Regions from separate parts of the Mesorhizobium sp. M0159 genome, predicted to be linked through region 2. Evidence: riboswitches for the same ligand, from Rfam matches in the RefSeq annotation. Region 2 holds a riboswitch; the other holds the start of a gene.
What was found. Region 2 has a riboswitch for cobalamin ahead of metE (5-methyltetrahydropteroyltriglutamate--homocysteine S-methyltransferase). Riboswitches for the same ligand answer to the same signal wherever they lie in the genome.
Positions count from the first base shown of each region.

Region 1: it holds a riboswitch for cobalamin, as region 2 does, so the genes downstream of both, NKJ32_RS29175 (DUF1636 family protein) here and metE (5-methyltetrahydropteroyltriglutamate--homocysteine S-methyltransferase) in region 2, are expected to answer to the same signal.

Region 1 covers NZ_JAMYTF010000048.1:2,166-9,740, forward strand. Annotated here, with positions in the region: gene NKJ32_RS29165 (cobaltochelatase subunit CobN) at 1-2,267, opposite strand, end outside; gene cobW (cobalamin biosynthesis protein CobW) at 2,284-3,324, opposite strand; gene NKJ32_RS29175 (DUF1636 family protein) at 3,335-3,754, opposite strand; cobalamin riboswitch at 3,793-3,996, opposite strand; gene NKJ32_RS29180 (winged helix-turn-helix domain-containing protein) at 4,026-5,225, opposite strand; gene NKJ32_RS29185 (NADH-quinone oxidoreductase subunit A) at 5,561-5,926, shown strand; gene NKJ32_RS29190 (NuoB/complex I 20 kDa subunit family protein) at 5,917-6,498, shown strand; gene NKJ32_RS29195 (NADH-quinone oxidoreductase subunit C) at 6,504-7,106, shown strand; gene NKJ32_RS29200 (four helix bundle protein) at 7,128-7,478, shown strand; gene NKJ32_RS29205 (NADH-quinone oxidoreductase subunit D) at 7,574-7,575, shown strand, end outside.
Region 2 covers NZ_JAMYTF010000060.1:17,576-25,150, forward strand. Annotated here, with positions in the region: gene NKJ32_RS31175 (transposase) at 1-662, opposite strand, end outside; partial or broken gene NKJ32_RS31180 (MFS transporter) at 952-2,270, shown strand; gene NKJ32_RS31185 (helix-turn-helix transcriptional regulator) at 2,482-3,315, shown strand; gene NKJ32_RS31190 (hypothetical protein) at 3,633-3,887, opposite strand; cobalamin riboswitch at 4,417-4,617, shown strand; gene metE (5-methyltetrahydropteroyltriglutamate--homocysteine S-methyltransferase) at 4,713-7,049, shown strand; gene NKJ32_RS31200 (FMN-binding negative transcriptional regulator) at 7,158-7,376, opposite strand; gene NKJ32_RS31205 (dihydrodipicolinate synthase family protein) at 7,411-7,575, opposite strand, start outside.

The DNA of each region.
Region 1 (7,575 bases), on a different contig from region 2:
GCCTCGTCGGCTGCGTCGGTCCTGGCGACGCCTGCCTCTGAGGCGAGGCCGGTCTTTTCCGCCGTCTCGACGATCAGCTTCGCCAGGCGGTCGCGGCGGCGGCGGTCGAGCCCGTCGGCCTGGGCATATTCGTCAACCAGTCGTTCAAGCCTGTGCTGGTTTTCGTCCAGCCCGGCGCCGGTCAGCGGCGGCGGCAGATGGCCGAGCGTGACGGCGGCAATGCGCCGCTTGGCCTGCGCTGCCTCTCCCGGGTTGGAGACGATGAAGGGATAGATGACGGGCAGGGGACCGGTGACTATCTCGGGAAAGCAGTTTTCGCTGAGCGCCACGGTCTTGCCGGGCAGCCACTCCAGCGTGCCATGGGCGCCGACATGGACAATTGCATGGATGCCGAGCGACTTGCGCAGCCAGAGGCCAAAGGCGACCAGCGCATGGCGCGGCGGCAGCGTCGGGTCGTGATAGTCGGCGCGGCGGTCGGCTGAGCGCCCGCGGTCAGGTGCGAGTGCCACGGTGACGTTGCCGAAGGTGGCTGCGCGGAAGGCGAATTTTGCGGCGGCAGGCGCTTGAACACCCCCCTCTGTCCTGCCGGACATCTCCCCCTCAAGGGGGGAGATTGCGCTGTTGTCTCTGCTTTCGCCAATTACCGAGGGCCTTAAGGGAGAGCCGGTGGCGGAACTGCCAATCTCCCCCCTTGAGGGGGAGATGTCCGGCAGGACAGAGGGGGGTGCCTCGCACAAACTTGTCTCATCTGCCGCATTCCCCCATGCGGCCGTCACGGCAGCTATCGCTTCAGCAGGCAATTCCGCCGAGTACCCGAGATAGTCCTCAAACCCCAACCCTTCACCTCCACGCTCCAGCACCTCTAGCAACTCGCGCGGCGTTTGCGGAATCCTTTCAACGGCGTAGCCCTGTTCGCTCAGGTCGTGCAGCATTGCCAGCACGCTGGACGGCACGTCGAGACCAACCGCGTAGCCGGTGCGACCGGGGGCGCTCGGATAGTCGGGGATCAGGATGGCGAGCTTGCGCTCCGAACGCGGCGTCCGCTGCAGGCGCACGAAGGCCTCGACACGGTTCGCCACTTGCGCCACGCGGTCGGGCTCAGGCCGGTTGGCGAAGGCGCGGAAGGCCAGCGCCGGGTCGGTTTCGCTTTCGCCCTTGAATGAAATGGCGCCGGCCAGGATGCGGCCGTCGAGCTCGGGCAGGACGACATGCATGGCAAGGTCGGCGGGCGCCAGGCCGCGCTGATTGGTTTGCCAGATGTCGCGGCGGGTGGTCGCGACGATGACCTGGAACACCGGCACGCCGGCGCGGTCGAACAGGGTTTCGACACCGGGCTCGGCACCCGAGGCGAAAGCTGTGGCGGTGATGGTGGCGGCAGGCTTCAGGGTTGCGAGCGCGGTTTCGACAAAGGCGAGCGACGCCGGGTCCTTGAGGCTGGAGACGAACATAGGCACGGGAGCCATGCCGCGATGGCGCAGGGCTTCGAAAAGCGCGTCGATGGGCGCGACATCGGCGGCGAGCAGCATCGAACGGTAGAAGAGAATTGGCACGACGTCCCCCTCCCCCTCGAGGGGAGGGTGGCCCGCAGGGCCGGGTGGGGTCGTCACGGCAGTGCGCGACGTTTTGTGTAGGCGCGCTTCGGAGAGGACCCCACCCCCGGCCTGCGGCCGGACCCTCCCCTCGAGGGGGAGGGGGACGCCGCGTTCTACGACCCCCAGTCCCGGCTCGTAAAATCCCGCCTTTGGCACGCTAACAGGTTCGGCTACCGCCGCACCCGATCCAGCGAGACTTGCCAGCCTCTGCACCAGCGCCGTCATATTTGCCGGCCCGCCCTCGCGGAAATAGCCAAGCAGGGCGTCCAACTCCTCGCGCGGCAGCGTCGAGCCTTCGATCAGTCGCAAATCCTCGTCGTGGCTCTCGCCCGGTAGGAGCGCCAGCTTGATACCGCGATTTCGCGCGATAACGGCGAGCTGGTCGCAGCCATAGCGCCACCAGTCATAGCCGCCGAGGATGCGGACCAGAATGACCTTGGCGTGGCGGGCGACGCTGTCGATCCACAGATCGACGGACATCGGATGGCGCAGGTCGCGCAAGGCGGCGAGCCGCATCGACGGCAGGCGGTGCGCATCTGCCTTCCACGCCGCCGCCAGCCCGGCCAGGTCGCTGTCGGTGAGGGACAGCGCCACGACATCCGCAGGCGTTTGCCTGAGATCGACAGGCTCGGCGAGATCGTCGAGCGAGGCGGATGTGGTGGTGAGGATGTGCATCGCGGTTCGTGCTTTGTCAGCCGGCGAGGATACGCTCGATGGCCGGGCGGTTCAGCCCTTTCAGTCCGATGACGACGAGGCGCGAGCGGCGATCGTCTTCTGCGGTCCAGGCGCGGTCGTAATAATGGTTGACGCGCGGACCGACCGCCTGCAGCAAGAGCCGCATCGGCTTACCACCGACCTCGACGAAACCCTTGACGCGCAGCACGTTTTCTTCCTCCGCAGCCGTGGCGACGCGCTGTGCCAACTCGTCCGGGTTGGACACCGACGCGATGTCGATGACGAACGAATCGAAATCGTCATGCTCGTGGTCGAGTTCGTCGTCGTGATGGGTCTTGCGGTTCTCGATGTCGTCCTCGACGGCGAGGCCGAGGCCGAGCAGCACCGACGGGTCGACCTTGCCTTGCGAAGTCGGTACGATCTTCACCGCGCGCGCCACGTGCTTGCCGATGACGGCATTGGCGCGGGCCGAGCCGGCGGCGTCCATCAGGTCGCTCTTCGACAATATGATCAGGTCGGCGCAAGCGAGCTGGTCTTCGAACACCTCCTCGACCGGATCGTCATGGTCAAGCGTCTCGTCCTGCGCGCGCTGCGCCTGCAGGGCGTCCATGTCGTTGGCTACGCGGCCATCAGCCAGCGCCGGTCCGTCGACCACGGCAATGACGCCGTCGACCGTCACGCGGCTTTTCACCGACGGCCACTGGAAGGCTTGGACCAGCGGCTTGGGCAAAGCGAGGCCGGATGTCTCGATCAGGATGTGGTCGACCCTCGGCGTCAGCGACAGGATCTGGTCCAGCGCCGGGACGAAATCATCGGCGACGGTGCAGCAGATGCAACCATTGGCCAGCTCGACGATGTTTTCCTCGGGGCAGGTGTCGATGCCGCAGCCCTTCAGGATATCGCCGTCGATGCCGATGTCGCCGAACTCGTTGACGATGATGGCCAGGCGCTTGCCTTTGGCGTTTTCGAGCAAATGGCGGATCAACGTCGTCTTGCCGGCGCCGAGAAAGCCGGTGACCACGGTGCAGGGAACGCGCGAAAGGGAGGCAGCGGTCATGTCAGGTCCTTCAAAGGTCAAGGGGAGGGATGCGGGCAACCAGGCCGCGCTTCAGGCAATCGGGACGGCCGCGCCATGGAATGAGCCCATCCGTCGAGGTGGCGAACAGCTTTGCCCCGGTGACGAGATCGGCGCCGCTGGTCGTGGTCAGATCACCGAAGACGTAACTCCAGCAGCCGTCGCGCAGCATGGCCGCGCTGAGCCGGCGCTTGCAATTGCCGAGGCATTCGACGGTGCGGATTTTGATGTTTTCGCCGCCAGCGGCGCGGCGCGTGTCCTCTGCGAGCAGTTCGCCGGCGCGCGGATGAGCGTCCGAACCGGTCTCGTCACGGCAGGACGAGCAGACGATGACGGTAACGCCGGCCGGGGAATCACCATGGCCGGACAATAAATCCGCTGTCTCAGCCGGAAAACTGCTGTCGCGTTCCAAATCAGGCTCCTTGCCCGGAAAACCCGCCAGGCGATCGGATTCTTATGTCCTAGACGGCAGGTCTCCTGGCTCGCGGGTCATCGCCTGGGTGCCGCCTTCCCGGGAACATCCCAGTGGTTTTCGGCCGAGGCTCGTCGCTTACAGTTGCGGGGACAGCCGCGGATTTGAAATCGAGATTTCGCACCGCATTCCCTCTTGGCCCTTGCCGTTGCGGGCAGGGGACCGTCTGGAACGGATTTAGGCTTGTGGGGGTAGTCGTGTCAACGCACGTCTATGACGCGGCGATATCCGCGAGCGGCCGGCCGAGGTCGCCGGCAGCCGTCACCTCGATGCGCTCAAGCCCGAGCCAGCCCTGCATCTGCTTCAATTCCTCGAAAAGGGCGGCTGCAGTTTGCGGCGGGGCGCCGGGCTCCGCATAGGCGGCATGGACGCGCAAGACGCCGGCCGGGCGGTCGGCCCTGAGGTCGACACGCCCGACGATGCTGTCGCCGAGCAGGAACGGCAGCACGTAATAGCCATACCGGCGCTTTTCGGCCGGCGTGTAGATCTCGATGCGGTAGTGGAAGTCGAACAACCGCTCGGTGCGCGACCGCTCGAAGACGACAGGATCGAACGGCGCGAGCAACGCGCGCGCCTCGATCTTGCGCGGCAAACGGGCGTCCTTGTGGAGATAGGCTGTTTTGTTCCAGCCTTCGACGCTCACCGGCAACAGGTCGCCGGCCTCGACCAACTCCTCGATGCGGCCCTTGATGTCGGCGGGCGAGAGGCGGAAATAATCGCGCAGGTCGCTTGCCGTGGCGACGCCATGGGCGCGGGCGGAGATGCGCAGCAATTCGCGGTGAGCGTCTTCGGGGGAGGGCGTTGGCAGACTCAGTATTGTTGGCGGCAGCACGCGCTCCGGCAGATCGTAGAACCGCTCGAAGCCGCGGCGATGCGCAGTGGTGATGCGGCCGGCCCAGAACAGCCACTCGAAGGCATGCTTGGCATGGCTCCAGCCCCACCAGCCGCCCGAACCCTTCTGCCCTTCGAAAGCCGACGCCGCGATCGGGCCTCGTTCGGCGACCTCGCGATAGATGTCTTCGATATAGGCGGCGTGCTTGCGGCCCCATTTGGCCAGCCCGCTGTACATTTCGTCGCCGCGCTCGGCCCGCTGCATGCGCCAGCGCATCAGCGGATAGGTCTCGACCGGCAAGAACGAGGCTTCATGCGCCCAATATTCGAAGACCATGCGCTTGCGCGTTACGGCGGCGTTGTCGAGCAACGCCAGCTTGTAGGGGCCAAGCCGCGAATAAAGCGGCATATAATGGGCGCGCACCACGGCGCTGACGGAATCGATCTGCAGCAGGCCGGTACGGGCAAGCACGCGGGCCAGATGCCGGCGGTCGGGTGTACCGGTGGGTCGCGGGTCATTGAATCCCTGTGCCGCCAGCGCGATGCGACGGGCCATGGCAAGCGAGATTTTTTCCTTCATGAAGGCGGCATCCGGACGATTTTGGACAGAGAAAATGACCTGCGATTCCGTGCCATGCTAGCAGGGTTTTGGCGGCATCCATGTCAGGAGAGAAAAGTGGAGTAAAAAGTGAAGGAAATCAAACAGGAGCGGATCGGACCAGTTTTCCCGGATATGCCGTCCAGCACCGCGATTTGAACAAGGTTTGACTTGCTTCGCCGAAAGCGCTGCGCTAACCCTCGCCGCGTTGCAGCATAGAGCCCCCTTAAAACGGTTCAGTGGTTAAACTGTCACGCTTCCGCAAGTGGGTCCGGTGCTGTAATCAGAGTGGATTGGCCGCAACGGAAAGCTGCAGAATGAACGCATTGTTGAGTTCGTACCTGCCCATCGTCCTGTTCATCGGCGTGGCGCTGGTCGTCGGACTGGCGCTGCTCGCCGCACCCTTCCTGGTGGCCTATCGCAACCCCGATCCGGAAAAGCTTTCCGCCTATGAGTGCGGCTTCAACTCGTTCGACGACGCCCGCATGAAGTTCGATATCCGCTTCTACCTGGTGTCGATCCTGTTCATCATCTTCGATCTGGAGGTGGCCTTCCTGTTTCCTTGGGCGGTGTCGTTCAGTCAGATCGGCATGCTCGGTTTCTGGTCGATGATGGTGTTTTTGGCGGTGCTGACCATCGGCTTTGCCTATGAATGGAAAAAAGGAGCGCTGGAATGGGATTGAACGACAGTTCCGGTACGCTCGTCGCGCCGAAGCCCAAGGGCCTCATCGACCCCAACACCGGCAGGCCGGTCGGGTCCGACGATCCATTCTTCCTGGAGATCAACAACGAGCTCGCCGACAAGGGCTTTCTCGTCACCTCGACCGAGGCGCTGATCACCTGGGCGCGCAGCGGCTCGCTGATGTTCATGACGTTTGGCCTCGCCTGCTGCGCCGTCGAGATGATCCATACGTCGATGCCGCGCTATGACTCGGAGAGGTTCGGTGTCGCGCCGCGCGCGTCCCCGCGCCAGTCGGACATCATGATCGTCGCCGGCACGCTGACCAACAAGATGGCGCCGGCGCTGCGCAAGGTCTACGATCAGATGCCGGAGCCGCGCTACGTCATCTCGATGGGCTCCTGCGCCAATGGCGGCGGCTATTATCATTATTCCTATTCTGTGGTGCGCGGCTGCGACCGCATCGTGCCGGTCGACATCTACGTGCCCGGCTGTCCGCCGAGCGCCGAAGCACTGCTCTACGGCATCCTTCTGCTGCAGAAGAAGATCCGCCGCACCGGCACGATAGAGCGGTGAGCGGCATGACCCAGGCGTTGAACGACCTCTCGACCTATCTCGGCGAGAAGCTGATCGGCCGGATCGGCGTGGCGGTGCTCGCCTATGGCGAACTCACCATCTCGGTCGAGCCGCGCGACCTGATCGAGGTGGTCACCTTCCTGCGCGACGATCCGAAATGCCAGTTCATCTCGATCATCGACGTTTGCGGCGCCGATTATCCGTCGCGGGCAAAGCGCTTCGACGTGGTCTATCATTTGCTGTCGCCGAGACAGAATATCCGCGTCCGCATCAAGGTCCAGGCCGACGAAGAGACGCTCGTGCCGTCGATCACCGGGATTTATCCCGGCGCCGACTGGTTCGAGCGCGAGACCTACGATCTCTACGGCGTGCTGTTTTCAGGCCATCCGGATCTGCGGCGGATTCTGACCGATTACGGCTTTGAAGGCCATCCGCTGCGCAAGGACTTTCCGCTGACCGGCTTCGTCGAGGTGCGTTACGACGACGAAGCCAAGCGCGTCATCTACGAGCCGGTCGAGCTCAAACAGGAATTCCGCAATTTCGATTTTCTCAGCCCTTGGGAGGGGACGGATTACGTCCTTCCAGGCGACGAGAAGGCAAAGCAGTGAGTGGTGAATTGTGAATAGTGAATGGAAAAGCGGGATGGAACGTCCGGGAAAATCAACGACTATCGAGATCTGAACGTATGGAAGGATTCGATGGTATTGGCTGCGGACATCTATCTCGCGACGAAAGCATTCCCGCGAGAGGAAATGTTCGGCATGACATCCCAGATGCGGCGCGCGGCATCGTCGATACCGGCAAATATCGCCGAGGGTTTCGGCCGCGGTCAGCGCAAGCCCTTCGTTCAGTTCCTTCGTATTGCGCAAGGTTCGTTGAAGGAACTGGAAACCCATACGCTTCTTTCGATGAGCGTGGGACTGTTGGACGAGAAGAGTGCAGGGCTGTTGTCGGTCAGGTTCGAGAAGTTGGGAAGATGATGCGTTCGTTCATTCGATCGCTGGAGGTCGATTCAGGCCAATGACTATTCACCATTCACCATTCACCATTCACGTGGCGCGCGAGCAACACGCTCAT
Region 2 (7,575 bases):
AGCCTTTTCTTCAGTTCCGCATTCTCCTTGCGGAGACGATCGGCAAGCAGGCTCTTTAGCCGCTTGTTTTCTTCCTCGAGCGCGACGAGATCCTTCAGCCCGTCACTGTCCGCCGCCGGCGCCGCCGCCTTCTTCCAAAGATAATATGTCTGTTCCGAGATGCCGGCTTGCTTCACCGCACTCTTGAGAGTAGCGCCGCCGCCGATCGAGGTCTCGATCTGCGCCAGCTTCTGGGCACGATCCTTCGCGGAGTAGCTCTTTCGGCCTGTTCGCGCTGACGGCGGTGCTACAGTGGCTGCGGATATCGGCTTGGCGCCGTTCTTGCGGGCAGGCGAGCTCGCCTCAGCTTCTGGCTTCCTCGACCGCCGCGCTCTCGCCTTCGGTTTTGGCGTTTCCGTTTTGTCTGCCGGTTCGCTAACTACTGCTGACTCGGTTTCCAGAGGATTGGCCATGAAATGCTCCACTCGCGGTTCGTGCAAAGGTTCAGCATCAAGGACCACTACAGTAGAGTCAACAAGCCGACGATTTAACGGCTCGACTTCCTTTGTTGTCTCGGCCATCGCCGCGGCGATGTCGAAATTGCCCCAGATGGAACGTGCGGATTTTTGATAATTGCGCTTTTGTTTGACTTCCACGGTGAATGGTCGCGTCTGCCGCCTCATAGTTCCTTCCTGAATAGGAGAATGAAGTCGCCGCTCGAATTTTTGGCGCTTCCTGCTTAGCGCGGAGCATTATCGTATAGCCGCTCAACGGGCAAGTGATGCCGGTCTTCGATGGCTGACCCATCTGGGGAGACTTGAGCGGCTTCGCGCGTCCTGCGCATGCCTGTAAGGCCGCCAAGTTTTCTGGGTTAGCAGGCGCGCACTGTGGCAGCTTGGCTTGTACGGCGAGGCCATGGTTGAGTGAGGCGAAACAAATCCAGCCCCGCGGTCAATCCCGAGGCTTCCCACAATGGCGAAGAGAACATCTTCACTCGTTCCTTTTGAGCACAAGACCTTCCGTTCGCTATGGTCGGCTGCACTCATTTCGAACCTTGGCACCCTAGTGGAAGGTGCGGCGGCAGCTTGGCTGATGACGAGCATCGCCACCTCCCATGGAATGGTGGCGCTCGTCCAGTCATCGACCACCCTCCCCTACATGATCTTCTCGCTCGCGGCGGGAGCGCTCGCGGACAAGTTTGACCGTCGCCGGATCATGTTGACTGCGCAACTGCTGATGGTCTGCGTATCCGCCTTCCTGGCGTTCCTGACCTATGCGGGGAATGACACCCTGGACCCTTCTGGGTCTCACCTTCCTAATCGGCTGTGGTTGGGCATTGCACGATCCCTCTTGGCAAGCCTCCATGGGAGATATCCTGCCTCGCGAACACCTGCCAAGCGGGATTGCGCTCAACGGCATGAGCTACAATCTCATGCGCACCATCGGGCCGGCGATTGGCGGCATAATCGTGGCCACAGCCGGTGCGGCCTTCGCGTTCCTCTTCAACGTCCTTTGCTACTTCGCTCTGATCGCTGCGCTGTTGCGATGGAAAGCCGAACGGGCACGACAAGCGCTGCCGCGGGAGGCTTTCGGCAGTGCGATGGCGGCGGGCTTCCGTTACGTGCTCTTGTCGCCGAACCTTCTCAAGGTGATGTGCCGGAGTTTCATTTTCGGCCTCACCGCCGTTGTCATTTTGGCTCTCCTGCCGTTGGTCGCTCGCGAACAGATCAAAGGGACCGCAGTCACCTACGGCGTGATGCTCGGCTTCTTCGGCCTGGGAGCGATTTGCGGCGCGCTCCTCATCGGGCGGGTCCGAGAAGTTCTCTCCAACGAATGGATCATTCGCGGTGCGTTCTTTGTATTGGCGATCAGCTGCTTCTTTCGGGCATGGAGCGAGCACGTTGGGCTGAGGTGTCTCAACCTCATGCCAGCCGGTGCGGCCTGGATTCAATCATTCTCGCTGTTTAACGTCACAGTACAGCTTTCGGCGCCGCGGTGGGTGGTTGGACGCGCCCTCTCTCTATCAGACGGCCACATACGGCGGCATGGCGGCGGGAAGCTGGCTTTGGGGCGAACTGGCGGATGTCCAAGGTGTTTCGGGAGCCTTGCTCGTCCGCCAGCTGGTTCTTGTGATTGGGGGACTGATGGGCATCCTTCTGCGTCAGCCGGATTTTGAAACGCTCAATCTTGATCCGACCAACAAGTTCAGCGAACCGACGCTGCAACTTGACCTGCGGCCACGAAGCGGTCCGATCATGGTGATGGTCGACTGTCGTGTCGATCAGAGAGATCCAGACTCGCCCACAATAATTATCTGAATTTCAGCAGTAATTTTGATCGTCCATTCGTGCTGTGTACCAGCCCTGTGTCTTGCGCAAGTGGTCACGAACGGCTGCCGGAGCCTCGAAGACGCCCTAAAAACACATGCTGCGATTTTTGAACACGCTTGACGTGTTAGATTAATTCATCCACAATGCGTGTGTTGAACACGCGAGGTGAGTTATGAACATGAGAGAGCTTAGGGTTCGACTGGGCATGACTCAAAAAGATTTGGCAGAGCAGATGGCAACGACGCAACAGACTGTGGCCCGTTGGGAAACAGGCAAAACGCAGTTGAACGTCGAGCAGATCAAGGATCTTTGTCTCACGTTGAAATGCACGGTCGAGGAGCTGCTGGGCTGGAAGATTGATGTCGAGGAGTGGCGCACGAGCCCGTTTGCAATTGCCGATGCCGAAACGCGATACGGCACGCTCAGAATCAAGACGACTGTTGGCAGCCGCCAATATCCTATCGATGAAAATGCGCGTGAATCGATTTTACGTCAGTTGAAGGAACTTCATAATCTTCGTAGAAATAACACAAGCAGGCCATGGCTGTATTGTTGGAGTCTTGACAACAAAATACTCTTGATAAATCCGCAATATGTCCGCACCATTGAGCTTATCGGTGACGATGTAGAGGAGATTCCAGAGTATTATCATCCAGAAATCTATCGGGCTTTGGATGACTGGGATAAGGGTGAGGTTTCAGGAAAGCTGAAGAAAGAATGCGATGCCATTATCGCAGAGATGGGTGATCAGGAAGCCGTGCGCATGGCCTCCTATGTTCGCGTCACATATGACGACGGAGAAGATGAGTGGAACTTCTTGGATGAAGAAACCGCTACGACTTTCTTCGGATTGGAAGCTGCGACCTTTGACGTTCCCCAGTGTAGTTTCGCCGAAGTGGAGGAAGAAGGTTACTACCGAGCGCGATACGCCAACCTTGATCGCGTCGCGGTGATGGAGGTTCCAAGCGACCGTTATCACAGATTGACCGCGCCCGAGGAAGCTTAGAACCATCCACGAAGGGCGCATGTTACATCTCGACCTTGCGTGGTGCGTTTTCAGTACGAGATGACGTTAAGCGTAGGTAGTGGCAGGTAAGAGTGCTCGACCAGAAGCTCAACTGCCTCCTCAATATCGCTGCCGATGTGCCGCAGGACACGTCCACGGGAGCGTGGATAGGCGTGAAGTTCCTGCACTCCACGGTCCGCTCTCCCATCGCCGGTGTGTGCCCGACGCCATCTTGTGGACGAGCTTGGCCGCCTGCACCCGGTTGTATTCCGGCTTGCGGTCCGCCTGGGCGGTCCGCCGCGATGGCTATCTCCATGTCAATCGGCGCCGAACTTTGACTGCCCGCTGCTTTTGATGAATTTGGCGAGGTCCCGCGCATAATCACTCTTGGTCTTCTCCTTGAGGCCCTGTGTCGCGAACTTGTGGTCCAGCAGGGCAAACAGGTCCAAGTCCCCTTCCGCCTGTGGCGCTGGCTTGCCCTCACCGCCCTCGGCTTCCCAATTGGGGACCGCTTCTGCGCGCTGCACCGTGGTGATTGTCCGCCCAAGACGCATCACAAGATCGAACGCCAAACCGTGCGCGTGCACGACGATTTGCCGCTCAGGCCTCATTTGGACAGGACTTGAGCTGGCCCGGTGGTTTGAGCCGGGTTACCTTGAGCCGGTGGGCTGCGAACAAGCAGTTCGAGACATTGGCCTCGATCACTTCGCAACACGCCGCTGCGCCTGGCCTCGGTGTGCTCCCCCCGAAATCGTTGTGTCATATCACCAGGGCATCACGGCCAACAGCTTCCACATGGGCAACAGCCTCGCCATTGAGCCGAATAGCGGTCGGAAGCTCGGAGCCGAAGTTCGACGCCGAGGTGGTTCGCATGATGCGCTAAGCAGCACCACGGCGCTTGCCGGTATGTTTGCTGCCGGCAGCCGACGAACTCCTATCCTCCTGGACAAGGGCGCCGTGCGTCATTGCTTTGATTTACCGGCCGCTCAAGGCTTCCACAGTTTTCGCTTTCGAGGCGACCTTTGGAACGTGCCAACGGAAATTTAACATAACGACATAAACATTTCTTTATGCGGCGTTGACAAAGAAGCGAACTGCTGTAATTGTCTCCCGCGTCGTGGTTCTCCGTACGGCGCTGCCGCAGCGGAGCTAAGAGGGAAGCCGGTGCGATGCCGGCGCTGCCCCCGCAACTGTTAGCGGCGAGCCAACCCCACTCATGTCACTGAGGCGAATAGCCTTGGGAAGACGGGTAGAGGCTATGACCCCGCGAGCCAGGAGACCTGCCACGGCGAATTACGTCCACGGGCGGGGTGCCTCGGTGGCCGCTGCAGCCTGGCGTTCGTGCCGGCCTGCTAGCGCCTTCCTTGTCACCGACGCCCCAACCATCGGGGTCTGGCATGACTATCTCTCAGCAAATTCCTGTAGCAACGCTCGGCGTGCCCCGCTTCGGTCGTCGGCGAGAACTGAAATTCGCGCTTGAAAGCTACTGGTCCGGAAAATCGTCCGCTGCCGACCTTCTCACGACCGCGAAGGCGCTCCGTGCCGCTAGCTGGGAGGAGCAGCACGATCGCGGCGTGTCGAAAATCCCGTCGAACGACTTCTCGCTCTACGACCATGTGCTCGACACCGCAGCCATGGTCGGCGCCGTTCCATCCCGTTACGGCTGGAATAGCGGCGAGGTTCCACTTGACATCTACTTCGCAATGGCGCGGGGCAACCAGGGTCAGACGGAGGATTGTCGACACGCTGGTCACCAGCAGGCGGCTCATCGGTCTGATGTAACCGCGATGGAAATGACCAAGTGGTTTGACACCAACTATCACTACATTGTGCCGGAACTCAACGATGATCAGACGTTCGCCCTCTCGTCGACGAAACCGGTCGATTACTTCATCGAGGCTAAAGCTCTCGGCGTTCACACACGCCCAGTCATCCTTGGACCGATCACCTTCCTCAAGCTGGCGAAATCGCCTGCCGAAGGATTCGATCCCATCGCGCTCCTGCCGCGGCTGCTGCCCGTCTACGAGCAACTCCTGCAGAGGCTGAAGCTGTCTGGAGCCGACTGGGTGCAGATCGATGAGCCAGCGCTTGTCCTCGATCTGAACCCGAACGAACGAGCTGCGTTCGAATTCGCCTATGGCCAGCTGTCGAAAGCCGCGCCCGAGCTGAAGATCATGCTGGCTACCTATTTCGGGCCGCTGGGAGACAATCTCGAAACCGCGGTTTCTCTGCCCCTGGCCGGGCTGCATATTGATCTCGTGCGCGCTCCCGAGCAGCTGGAAACGGTGGGTCGGCTCGCACCGAAGGATCTGGTGCTCTCGCTTGGCTTGATCGATGGCCGCAACGTCTGGCGTGCGAACCTGCCCGCCATTCTCGACCGCATCAAACCGATCGTCGCCGGCTGGCCCTTGGACCGCGTCGAGATCGCGCCTTCTTGCTCGATGCTGCATGTGCCGATCGACCTCCGCATGGAGACGGAACTCGACGCGGACATCAGGTCGTGGCTCGCCTTCGCGGCCCAGAAGACCGACGAGTTGGTGTTGCTTGCCCGGGCCCTGTCCCAAGGCAGGGATGCGGTGGCAGGCGCGTTGAAAGCGTCTGCCGAGGCTGCCGCCACTCGCGTGACATCCACGAAGATCCATGACCCGCTGGTTGAGGGGCGGATCGCCAGCATTGACGACAGCATGAAGCGACGAGAGAGCGCTTTTGCCGAGCGCTCCAGAGTCCAGGCCGGCACGCTCGGGCTGCCGCCGTTCCCGACGACGACCATCGGGTCCTTCCCGCAGACGCCGCAGGTACGCAGGGCGCGGGCCGCTCATGCGAAGGGCCAGCTGAGCTATGTCGAGTACGAGACCTTCCTGAAGAAGGAGATCGAGGCTGCAATTCGCTGGCAGGAAGAGATCGGGCTGGACGTGCTGGTGCACGGTGAGTTCGAACGAAACGACATGGTACAGCATTTCGGCGAGCAGCTGTCCGGCTTCGCCTTCACCCAGCATGCGTGGGTGCAGAGCTATGGGTCGCGTTACGTGCGCCCCCCCATCATCTTCGGCGACGTATCGAGGCCCAATCCGATGACGCTGCGCTGGTGGCAGTTCGCCCAGTCGCTTACGGAAAACCCTGTGAAGGGAATGCTCACAGGCCCGGTGACCATTCTCAACTGGTCTTTTGTTCGCGACGACGTACCCCGCTCCGAAGCATGCCGCCAGATCGCGCTCGCCATCCGCGACGAGGTGACGGATCTCGAATGGTCCGGCGCAAGGATGATCCAGATCGATGAGGCCGCGTTTCGCGAAGGATTGCCACTGCGCCAGTCTGATTGGAACGACTATCTCGACTGGGCTGTCGAATGCTTCCGGATCGCTTCAACGGGTGTAAAGGACGCGACTCAAATCCATACCCACATGTGCTACTCGGAGTTCAACGAGATCATCGACGCGATCGCTGAAATGGATGCGGATGTCATTTCGATTGAGACGTCGCGCTCGAAGATGGAACTGCTGGACGCCTTCACGAGCTCCAAATATCCGAACGAAATCGGTCCCGGAGTCTACGACATTCACTCACCACGCGTCCCGGAAGTCGGCGAAATTTCGGATCTCGTCATGCTTGCCCGCGAGCGACTGTCGGATTCCCAACTGTGGGTAAACCCGGACTGTGGCCTCAAAACACGCAAATGGGAGGAGGTCCGCCCTGCCCTGATGAACATGGTCGATGCAGCACGTGCGCTCCGGTAGAAAGTGTAGGCCGGAGGGTTTCCTGGTTGCTCACCATGTGGTGAGTGACCGGCTGCCGCATGTCGGCCGTGAATGGTGCCAAAACGCGTTCACATCTTTTGAAATAAGTCACGCGAGCGAGAATGTGCACTTTCCTTCGGCACGTGTATTAATCGCGCAGGAGTAAAGGGTACCGTTTTCTCCCTGTGACGTGTCGAGTTCGAAGGGGATGTGATTGGCGTCGAGACCGCTCCGGCCATGGGTTATCAGCATGCCAAGTGCGCTGTTCTCGATCAGTTCGTAAAGGACTTCTCGGCTCGGTTCATCGAAATGCGCGGGTACATACATGACAGGTTCCTTCACTGGCCGCCGGGTTCGCTGTTCACCGGTTGACATCCGATGGCAAGCGTTCCAACGCGGCGGCGATCTGGCGCTTCGCTGCTGAGGGCAGAGGCAGGATGGGACGCGGGGGGTCGGCACGGCAAATGTCGAGCAATTCGGCAAGTGCATAGACGACGCGAAGGCTCGAGAACTCCTTGAAGAGGCT